2 regions of the Roseateles sp. FW301-B2 genome follow, and region 1 is predicted to be linked to the other one. Evidence: predicted binding sites of a transcription regulator. Region 1 holds the regulator's gene; the other holds the start of a gene.
The links. The regulator sigma-54, encoded in region 1, starts transcription at its own class of promoters, with help from an activator protein. The targets are predictions, from matches to a motif close to TGGCANGNAANCTGCTTT.
Positions count from the first base shown of each region.

Region 2: a site for sigma-54 is predicted at 3,045-3,062, ahead of adh (aldehyde dehydrogenase). Genes of this name have one in related genera too.

Region 1 covers NZ_JBYTBE010000031.1:26,889-31,963, reverse strand. The annotation lists gene AC3WQY_RS19030 (THUMP domain-containing class I SAM-dependent RNA methyltransferase) at 1-469, opposite strand, end outside; gene AC3WQY_RS19025 (bifunctional diguanylate cyclase/phosphodiesterase) at 495-3,209, opposite strand; gene AC3WQY_RS19020 (RNA polymerase factor sigma-54) at 3,274-4,785, opposite strand; gene lptB (LPS export ABC transporter ATP-binding protein) at 4,789-5,075, opposite strand, start outside.
Region 2 covers NZ_JBYTBE010000033.1:15,772-20,846, forward strand. The annotation lists gene AC3WQY_RS19530 (saccharopine dehydrogenase family protein) at 1-252, shown strand, start outside; gene AC3WQY_RS19535 (hypothetical protein) at 263-769, shown strand; gene adh (aldehyde dehydrogenase) at 1,455-2,975, opposite strand; gene AC3WQY_RS19545 (sigma-54-dependent Fis family transcriptional regulator) at 3,271-5,075, shown strand, end outside.

The DNA.
Region 1 (5,075 bases):
AGAGCGCGGCGCGTTCCTCGCCGACATGCAGCACCACCGGCAGGTCGGGGGCATAGGTGTCGACGCTGGGGCGCTCGCCGGTGGCGTCGCGCAAGGTGTCGCAGATCGCGTCCTTCACCCGCAGGGTGGCGAAGTTGAGGCTCTTGAGCGGCGAGCGGTGGGCGGTGGTGTCGACCTTGATGGTGTGGCGCGGCGTGATCCAGCGTTCCCAGTCGACCTGGCGCGCCAGCGCATAGAGATCGTCCTCGTGGCGGTAGCCGCCCTCGATCAGCTCCACCAGCACGCGCTGCGCCAGCCGGCTCTCGAGATTGATGATCAGCACGCCTTCAGCTTCAGCGCGCACCGCGCAGCCGCCGCGCAGGGCCTCGATCTTGCCCTTGGGCAGCACGGCGCGCAGCTCCTGCTCCAGCAGGGCTTCGACACCGCCGGGGCAGGAGACAAACAGATTCAGGAGTTCGGCGCGGGACATGGCGGCAGGGGGCGGGAGAAAACGCCTATTGTCCCAGCTTGTGCGCCAGCGCCTCGAATTCCGCCAATGGCAGCGGCCGGGCGAAGAAATAGCCCTGGAAGGCATGGCAGCCCTGGCCGCGCAGGGCCAGCATCTGGGCCTCGGTTTCGACGCCCTCGGCAATCACCGCCAGGCCCAGGCTGTCGCCCAGCTGGATCACCGCGCGCGCAATCGCCTGGGCATTCGGCTCGGTGAGCAGATCGCGCACAAAGCTCTGGTCGATCTTGAGCTGGTCCAGCGGCAGGCGCTTCAGATAGGCCAGCGAGGAATAGCCGGTGCCGAAATCGTCCAGCGAGAAGCGCAGGCCCAGGCGGCGCAGCTCGCCCATTAGCGCGATCACCGCCTCCACGTCTTCCACCAGGGCGCTCTCGGTGAGCTCGAGCTTGAGCTTGTCGGTGGGCGCGCCGCTGCGCGCCAGCAGCTGCTGCATGAAGCCCAGCAAACCCTTCTGCCGGAACTGGTGTGCGCTCAGGTTCACCGCCAGGCTGAGCCCGGCCAGCGCCGGTACCTGGGCCCAGGCGCTGAGCTGGGCGCAGCTTTGCTGCAGCACCCATTCGCCCAGCTGGCCGATCACGCCGCAATGCTCGGCCAGCGGGATGAACTGGGCCGGCGAGATCCAGCCGCGCTGCGGATGCTGCCAGCGCAGCAGGGCTTCGGCACCCAGCAGGCGGCCGTCGGCATCGACCTGGGCCTGGTAGTGCAGCTCGAACTGCTGGTAGTTCACCGCCTGGCGCAGATCGGCCTCCAGCAGGGCCAGCTCGGCCATCGCCGCCTGGGTCACCGGGTCGAAGAAGCAGAGCCGGTTGCGCCCCGCGGCCTTGGCCTGGTAGAGCGCGTGATCGGCGTGCTTGAGCAGCTCCTCGGCGCTGGACTCGGCCTCGCCCCACATCACGATGCCGATGCTGGGCGTGCTGTGGTGCGCGCTGTCGTCCAGGTGGTAGGGCTGGCCCAGCACGCGCAGCAGCTTCTCGCCGGCGGCCTCGGCATGCAGGGCGGCGCGGCGCGCGTCCTGGCCCAGGTCCTGCAGCAGCACCACGAACTCGTCGCCGCCCCAGCGCGCCACCGTGTCTTCGGCGCGCAGCGAGGCCTGCAGGCGCTTGGCCACGGCCTGCAGCATGCGGTCGCCCATGCCGTGGCCCAGGGTGTCGTTGAGCGACTTGAAGTTGTCCAGGTCGATGAACAGCACCGCGCCCTGGCGCGCGCCGCGCCGGCTCGCCGCCAGGGCCTGGTGCAGGCGGTCCAGCAGCAGGCGGCGGTTCGGCAGGCCGGTGAGCGGGTCGTAGAAGGCGAGCTGCTCGATCGCGGCCTCGGCGCGCTTGCGCTCGGTGATGTCGCGCGTCAGGCCGATGAACAGCGGCTCGCCGTCGCGCTCGATGTGCGAGACCGCCAGGCTCATCGGAAAGCTCTGGCCGTCCTTGCGCAGGCCGTTGACATCGCGGCCCAGCCCGATCACGCGCGGCGCGCCGCCTTCCAGATAACGCTTGATATGTGCGTCGTGCAGGCTGCGTTCGGGTTCGGCCATGAGCCGGTTGACGTTGCCGCCCAGCAGCTCGCGCGCCTGGTAGCCGAACATGCGGCAGGCCGCCGGGTTGATCGAGGCGATCACGCCATGGCGGTCGATGGTGATGACGCCATCGACCATGTTGTCGAGGATGGCCTGGGTCTGCTCGGCCTGGGCCTTCAGCGCCTGCGCGGCCTGCTGGCGCAGCCGGGCCAGCAGGCCGCGGCGGCGCTGCCAGAGCCACAGCGTCAGCGCGGCGCCCAGGCTCAGCGCCAGGCCCAGCTGCAGCAGCGCCTGGCGCTGGCGCAGCCAGGGCGCCTCGACGCTGGCCAGCGTGCGCCCCACCGCCACCACCAGCTGCTTGTCGACCGGCAGGCCGGCGGCGTGGACGCTGCGCGTGGCCACCAGGCGCAAGTCGTCGGTGAGGCGCGAATGCGCCAGCTGCAGGCTGGCCTCGCGCCCCTCGCTGAGATGCTGCTGCAGCACCGAGCCCGGCCGCTCCAGCAGATTGCGCCCCATCAGCTCCGGCTGCTCGGGCGCCAGCGTGAACAGCATGCCGTCCTGATGCGCCAGCGCGGCCCAGGTCTGCTCGGAGGGCTGGGCGGTCTGCAGCAGCAGGGCGAAGTAGTGCGGGTCCAGCAGCGCCATGACCAGGCCGACCGGCCGGTCGCGGTGATCGAAGAGCAGGCGGGCCAGGCTGATGGCATGCCCGGCCGGCGGGTCCAGCAGGGGGGGCGACAAATAGAGCATGCCGGCCTGCGGTTGGGCGCGCAGCGCCTGCACGGCGGCGTGCTGGTGCAGGTCCAGCTGCAGCAGGTCGACATGCGAGCTGGCCCTGACCTGGCCCTGGGCGTCCAGCAGCAACAGCGCGCGCACGCCCGGCATGGCCTGGGTCAGGGTGCGCATCAGGGGCTCGCCGTCCTGCTGCAGCTGGGCCGGCCGCCAGCCCGGCGCCTGCGAGGCCACCGTCTGCAGCGCGGCATGGGCCGCAATCATCTGCTGCGCGACGATGCCGTCCAGGGTGCGCACCAGGCCCTCGAGCTTCTCGCCCTCGTGGTGGCGCAGCGCCTCGCGTTCATTGGCCAGCCAGCCCAGCGCGAGGACCCAGGCCAGCGCCAGCACCAGCGCCAGCAAGGCCCAGGCGCGCCAGCGCCTCCAGGCATGGACGGCGGGCAGGTCGAGGTGGGACGGGGCGGACATCGAGGGATGCCACGGTACCCAGTCCGCGGGCATCAAGGCTTGATGTTTCTCAATCTGAGGCCGGCTACATGGCCTTGCGCAGATTGGCCGGCGCGATCTTCAGCGCTTCGCGGTATTTCGCCACGGTGCGGCGCGCCACCTGGATGCCCTGCTCCTCCAGCATGCTGGAAAGCTGGCTGTCCGAGAGCGGCTTGGCGGCATCCTCGGCGGCCACGAACTGCTTGATGAGGGCGCGCACCGCGGTGCTGGAGGCATTGCCGCCCGCCTCGGTGTTGAGCCCTGAGCCGAAGAAGTACTTGAGCTCGAAGGTGCCCCAGGGCGTGGCCATGTATTTGGCGGTGGTGACGCGCGAGATGGTGGACTCGTGCAGGCCCAGCTCGTCGGCGATCTCGCGCAGCACCAGCGGCTTCATCGCCAGCTCGCCATGCGAGAAGAAGCCCTTCTGGCGCTCCACGATGGCCTCGGAGACGCGCAGGATGGTGTCGAAGCGCTGCTGGATGTTCTTGATGAACCAGCGCGCCTCCTGCAGCTGCGTGCCCAGCGGCGAATTGCTGACGCCGCCGCGCGTCTGGCGCAACGCATGGGCGTAGAGCTCGTTGATGCGCAGCTTGGGCATCACGTCGGGGTTGAGCGTGACGCGGAAGCCGCGGCCGGACTTGCGCACGATCACGTCCGGCACCACCGCCGCCGCCTCGCTGCGCGCGAACTGGCGGCCCGGCTTGGGCTCCAGCTCGGTGATCATGCCCTGGGCCTCGCGCAGCAAGGCCTCGTCGGCGCCGGTGAGCGACATCAGGCGCTTCAGGTCGCGCTTGGCCAGCAGCTCGAGGTATTGCTTGCAGATCAGGATCGCCACCACCTGGGCCTGGCTGCGCGGCTTGGCGCGCAACTGCAGCAGCAGGCATTCGGACAGGTTGCGCGCGCCCACGCCCACCGGCTCCAGGCTCTGCAGCCACTTGAGCGCGCATTTGAGCGTGTCCAGCAGCTCCTCGCGCGCCTCGGCATCGGCATCGCCCGATAGCGCCTCGGTGAGCTCTTCCAGGCTGTCTTCCAGATAGCCGTCCTCGTTGAGCGACTCGATCAGCACCATCAGCGCGGCGCGGTCGGTCTGGCTCAGCTGCATGCCGGCGAGCTGGGCGTTCAGATGCTCCTGCAGCGAGATGCCGGGGCCTTGCTGTTCGGGGCGTTCGCCATCGTCGTCGCCGCTGCCGCTGCCCGTGCCGGGCGTCTCGCGGATGCCGTCGAAGTCGTCGCGCTCGGTGCCGTTCTCCCAGTCGTCGCGCTCGGTGGTGCCGAAGTCGTCGCCCTTGATCTCGGCCACCGCCTCGCCCTCGCCGCTGCTCTCCGCGCTCACTTCGGCCGCCGAGTCCTCGCGCTGCAGCGGCGCCGCCGCATCCAGGCGCACCGGCGCGGTCTCGCCAAACTCCTCGTCGGTTTCCAGCAGCGGGTTGCTGGTGAGCATCTGCTCCACCTCCTGGTTCAGCTCCAGGGTGGAGAGCTGCAGCAGACGGATGGACTGCTGCAGCTGCGGCGTCAGCGACAGATGCTGGGAGAGGCGTACCTGCAGCGACGGTTTCATCGCTTACATGCGGAAGTTTTCGCCGAGATAGACCTTGCGCACGTCCGGGTTCTCGACGATCTCTTGCGGGGTGCCCTCGGCCAGCACGGCGCCCTCGCTGATGATGTAGGCGCGGTCGCAGATGCCCAGGGTCTCGCGCACATTGTGGTCGGTGATCAGGACCCCGATGCCGCGCGCCTTCAGGAAGCTGATGATGCGCTGGATCTCCAGCACCGCGATCGGGTCCACGCCGGCGAAGGGCTCGTCCAGCAGGATGAAGCGCGGCTGCGTGGCCAGGGCGCGCGCGATCT
Region 2 (5,075 bases), on a different contig from region 1:
GGCCGCTACGAGATCGTCTTCCATGGCGAGACGGCCGACGGCCGGCGCCTGGCCGCGCGCGTCAAGGGGCAGGGCGACCCGGGCTATGGATCGACCTGCAAGCTCATCAGCGAGGCGGCCCTGTGCCTGTTGCAGGACATCACGCGTGGCATGACACCCGGTGGCGTGTGGACGCCCGGCGCCGCCATGGGCATGGCCCTGGTGCGGCGCCTGCAGGAGCGCGCCGAGCTGAGCTTTGCCATCGAAGATTGATCTTCAAGCAATGCGGCAACTCCTGCTCACTATCGCGCTGCGCCTCTTGGCCTGCGCGGCCGTGATCTATCTGCAATGGCGCTGGCTGGGCGCCGTCGGCCTGGTGCTGGGCGCGCCGCTGCTGGGCGTGGCGCTGGCCAGGCCGATCCTGGACCTGCTGGGCATGGCGCGCCACAAGACCACCGAGGTGGTCTATCGCGATGTGAGCGGCCGCCATTTCGTGCACCGCGGCCAGATGCTGGACATTGCCGATGACGCGGCGCAGTTCCGCTGGCTGCGCATCAGCGATGTGCGCAAGCTCATCCACGGCCTGCCCGCCGATCAGACGCTGCAACAGCTGCGTCCCGACGGCGTGCACCTGGGCGAAAAGAAAAGCCAGCCCGCCCGCATCCAGGCCGAGGCCCTGCTCGAACTACTGGCCAAGGCCCAGGACACGGACACGCTGAAGTTCAAGCATTGGCTGGCGCAGGAGGTGGTGTTCCCGGCGGCGCAGCAACGCGCGCGCCGCCGGCACTGAGCGCCACCCGGGATAGGCCTAGAACGAGTTCTTCGCCGACGTGCAGGGAAGCCACCAGATGTGTTGCCAAGAAGGTGCGCTGGCGCCGCGGCCCAGGCCGGCAGGCACTCGGCCCCAGAGGCGGAGGCCTTTGCGCAAGCGCTCAGGCTTCCCTCGCTGCTCACCAAACCGGGACTCGCGCACAACTCGCCGTCGCACCCCTGCGGGCCGGCGTGTGCCAGTGGCACCCGCCTGTGCTCCAGCTCAAACAAGGTGCGCTCGGCACATCGCCTGGAGCGATGCGCAACCCGGTTTGGCTGCGCGGCTCGGCACCGCCAATGGGGCCTCGCACCTGCCGGCCCGTGCCGCTCGAATCACGCCCGTGGCACGAGGGGCGCGCACAAGTAGCGGTGTTGGCAAAGCACGGGGCGGGTGGCTGCGAAGGCCCTTTGCGCTGCCGAGGCGCGCAGGGGCTTGCGGCCGCGCGCGTACCCGCGCGCCTCAAGCACTGGAATGGCGCACTTTGTCTGAACGCAGCGAGCCGCAGGCGAGCGCAGTGAGTTGTGCGCCAGGCCGCAAGGGCCGAGCACCGCAGGGGAGCCCGAGCGCAGCGAGGGCCTGCGCATCCGGGCCGCAGCGGCCACCCGCCCTGGGCTTTGCCGTCCGACCACCCCGGATGGAGGCTCCCCGTTGGTCGGGGATGAACCTAGAAGAAGCCCAAGGCGTTCGGCGAATAGCTCACCAGCAGGTTCTTGGTCTGCTGGTAATGGTCCAGCATCATCTTGTGGGTCTCGCGGCCGATGCCGGATTCCTTGTAGCCGCCGAAGGTGGCATGGGCCGGGTAGGCGTGGTAGCAGTTGGTCCAGACGCGGCCGGCCTTGATGGCGCGGCCCATGCGGTAGGCGCGGCTGCCGTCGCGGCTCCACACGCCGGCGCCCAGGCCGTAGGGCGTGTCGTTGGCGATCTGCAGTGCCTCGGCCTCGGACTTGAAGGTGGTCACCGCCAGCACCGGGCCGAAGATTTCCTCGCGGAAGATGCGCATCTGGTTGTGGCCCCTGAACAGCGTGGGCTGGATGTAATAGCCACCGGCCAGCTCACCGCCGAGTTCGGCCCGGCCGCCGCCGATCAGGCACTCCGCGCCCTCCTGCTTGCCGAGCTCGAGGTAGGACATGATCTTGTCCATCTGCATGGCCGAGGCCTGCGCGCCCATCATGGTGTCGGTGTCCAGCGGGCTGCCCTGCTTGATGGCCTTGATGCGCGCCAGCGCGCGCGCCATGAACTTGTCGTAGATCGATTCCTGGATCAGCGCACGCGAGGGGCAGGTGCAGACCTCGCCCTGGTTGAAGGCGAACAGCACCAGGCCCTCGATGGCCTTGTCGAAGAAGGCGTCGTCGGCGTCGGCGATGTCCTCGAAGAAGATGTTGGGGCTCTTGCCGCCCAGCTCCAGCGTGGCCGGGATCAGGTTGCCGGCGGCCGCCTGGGCGATCACGCGGCCGGTGGCGGTGCTGCCGGTGAAGGCGATCTTGGCGATGCGCTTGCTCTCGGCCAGCGGCATGCCGGCCTCGCGGCCGAAGCCGTTGACGATGTTGAGCACGCCCGGCGGCAGCAGGTCGGCGATCAGCTCGGCCATCACCATGATGCTGATGGGCGTCGATTCCGCTGGCTTGAGCACCACGCAGTTGCCAGCGCCGATGGCCGGCGCGAGCTTCCAGGCCGCCATCAGGATGGGGAAGTTCCAGGGGATGATCTGGCCCACCACGCCCAGCGGCTCGTGGAAGTGATAGGCGATGGTGTGCTCGTCGATCTCGCTCAGCGCGCCTTCCTGCGCGCGCAGGCAGCCGGCGAAGTAGCGGAAATGGTCGATCGTCAGCGGGATGTCGGCATTCAGCGTCTCGCGCATCGGCTTGCCGTTGTCCACCGTCTCGGCATAGGCCAGCTTCTCGAGGTTGAGCTCCAGGCGGTCGGCGATCTTCAGCAGGATGTTGGCGCGCTCGCCGGCGGGCGTGCGGCCCCAGGCGTCGGCGGCGGCATGGGCGGCGTCCAGCGCCAGCTCGATGTCCTCGGCGCCCGAGCGTGCGGCCTGGGTGTAGGGCTTGCCGGTGATGGGGGTGATGACCTCGAAGTACTGGCCCTTCACCGGGGGCACGAACTTGCCGCCGATGAAGTTGTCGTAGCGGGGCTTGAACTCGACCTTGGCGCCGGCGGTGTTGGGGTTGGCGTACAGCATGGCTTGTCTCCTGCTTGATGATGATGGTGGGTGTGCGAGCCGTCTTGTTTTGGGGGGCTCGGGGTCCTCATTGCACGCCGCGTGCCAGGCCGCGTTTGCGCCGCAACGGCCTTGTTCGGCGCAAGTCCGGGGTCAGTTGGGGCGCGCAGACTGTGTCGAATGCGCCGGCGGGACTGAACAACTGTCACGAAACGGAACAGCCGGCGGCGCGGATCTGCTGAAACGCTTGCCAGCGCGGCGCGTCCCGCTAGGCTCGCGGGCGAGGTCCGTCAGAGGCCCGATGGAGACAATCGAGATGCAGGCATTACCCAACAAGCACCATGCGCCGGCGCGCTTGCGCCAGGCGCGGCGCACGCTGCTGGATGCCGGCAGCGTGGCCGAGGGGCTGATCGCCCCGGCGCTGCTGAACAGCTGGCAGCGCAGCCGCGCCTTCGGACTCAGGCCCGAGGGCCGCATGCCGGGCGCACCGCATGCGTCGGCGGCCCAGCTGACGCGGGCGCTGGAGCAGCAGCGCGAGCTGGTGGCGCATGCGCGGCCGGTGATGGAGTTCCTCGTCAAGCAGACGATGGACACCGACAGCATGGTGATACTGGCCGATGCCGAGGGCATGCTCTTGCAGGCCCTGGGCGATGCCACCTTCCTGGACCGCGCCCAGCGCGTGGCCCTGCGCCCCGGCGCCAGCTGGCACGAGCAATGGCGCGGCACGAATGCGATCGGCACCGCCCTGGCCGACGCCGCGCCGGTGGTGGTGCATGGCGCCGAGCATTACCTGGAGCGCAACGGCTTCCTCACCTGCACCGCCGCCCCCATCCTCGACCCTTCGGGCCGCGTGCTGGGTGCGCTGGACATCTCCGGCGAGCAGCGCAGCGTGCACCACCACACCCTGGCGCTGGTGCGCACGGCGGCCGGCATGATCGAGCAGCGCCTGTTCGAGCATCGCCATGGCGCCGGCCTGCGCCTGCGCCTGCATGCCCAGCCCGAGGGCATAGGCTCCTGCGCCGAGGGCCTGCTGGCGCTCTCGGAAGACGGCTGGCTGTGCGGCGCCAATGCCGCGGGCCTGCAGATGCTGGGCCTGGACTGGACGGCGATCTCCGCCTGCCGCATCGAGCAGCTGCTGCAGCTGGACATCGCCACCCTGGCCGACTGGTGCCGCCGCCCCAGCGCCGCCGCGCGCCCGGTGCGCCGCCACGATGGCAGCCCCCTGTGGCTGCGCCTGGAGCCGGGGCGCAGCCTGGTGGCGGCCACGCGGATCTGCGCGCCACACGCGTCGTCACACGCGGCGCCGCAGGACGCGCTGGCCCGCCTGGACAGCGGCGACCCGGCCCTGCGCAGCGCGCTGGAGCGCGCGCGCCGCGTGATGGACAAGCCCATCGCCCTGCTGCTGCAGGGCGAGTCCGGCGTCGGCAAGGAGCTGTTCGTGCGCGCCCTGCATGCCAGCTCGGCGCGCGCCGCGAAACCGCTGGTGGCGCTGAACTGCGCGGCCCTGCCCGAGGCGCTGATCGAGGCCGAGCTGTTCGGCTACCGGCCCGGCGCCTACACCGGCGCGGCGCGCGAGGGCGCGCCCGGGCGCATCCGCGAGGCCGCCGGCGGCACCCTGTTCCTGGACGAGATCGGCGACATGCCGCTGGCCCTGCAGGGCCGGCTGCTGCGCGTGCTGCAGGAGCATGAGGTGCTGCCGCTGGGCGGGGGCGCGCCGGTGGCGGTGGACTTCCGCCTGGTCTGCGCCACCCACCGCGAGCTGGCCGAGGAGGTGGCGCAGGGCCGCTTCCGCGCCGACCTCTATTACCGCCTCAACGGCCTAGCCCTGCAGCTGCCGCCGCTGCGCGAGCGCCAGGACCTGCCGGCCCTGATCGCGGCCATGCTGGCCGAGCTGCAGCCCGGGCGCGCGCTGGCCGTGCAGCCCGAGCTGCTGGCGGCGCTGCGCGCCTACCGCTGGCCCGGCAATCTGCGCCAGCTGCACAACGCGCTGCGCACCGCCTGCGCGCTGCTGGACGAGCATGAGCAGCACATCGACTGGCCCCATCTGCCCGACGATCTGGCCCGCGCGCTGCGCCAGGCAAGCCCTGACCCCCGGGCGGGCGAGGCGCCCGGCGGGCTGCG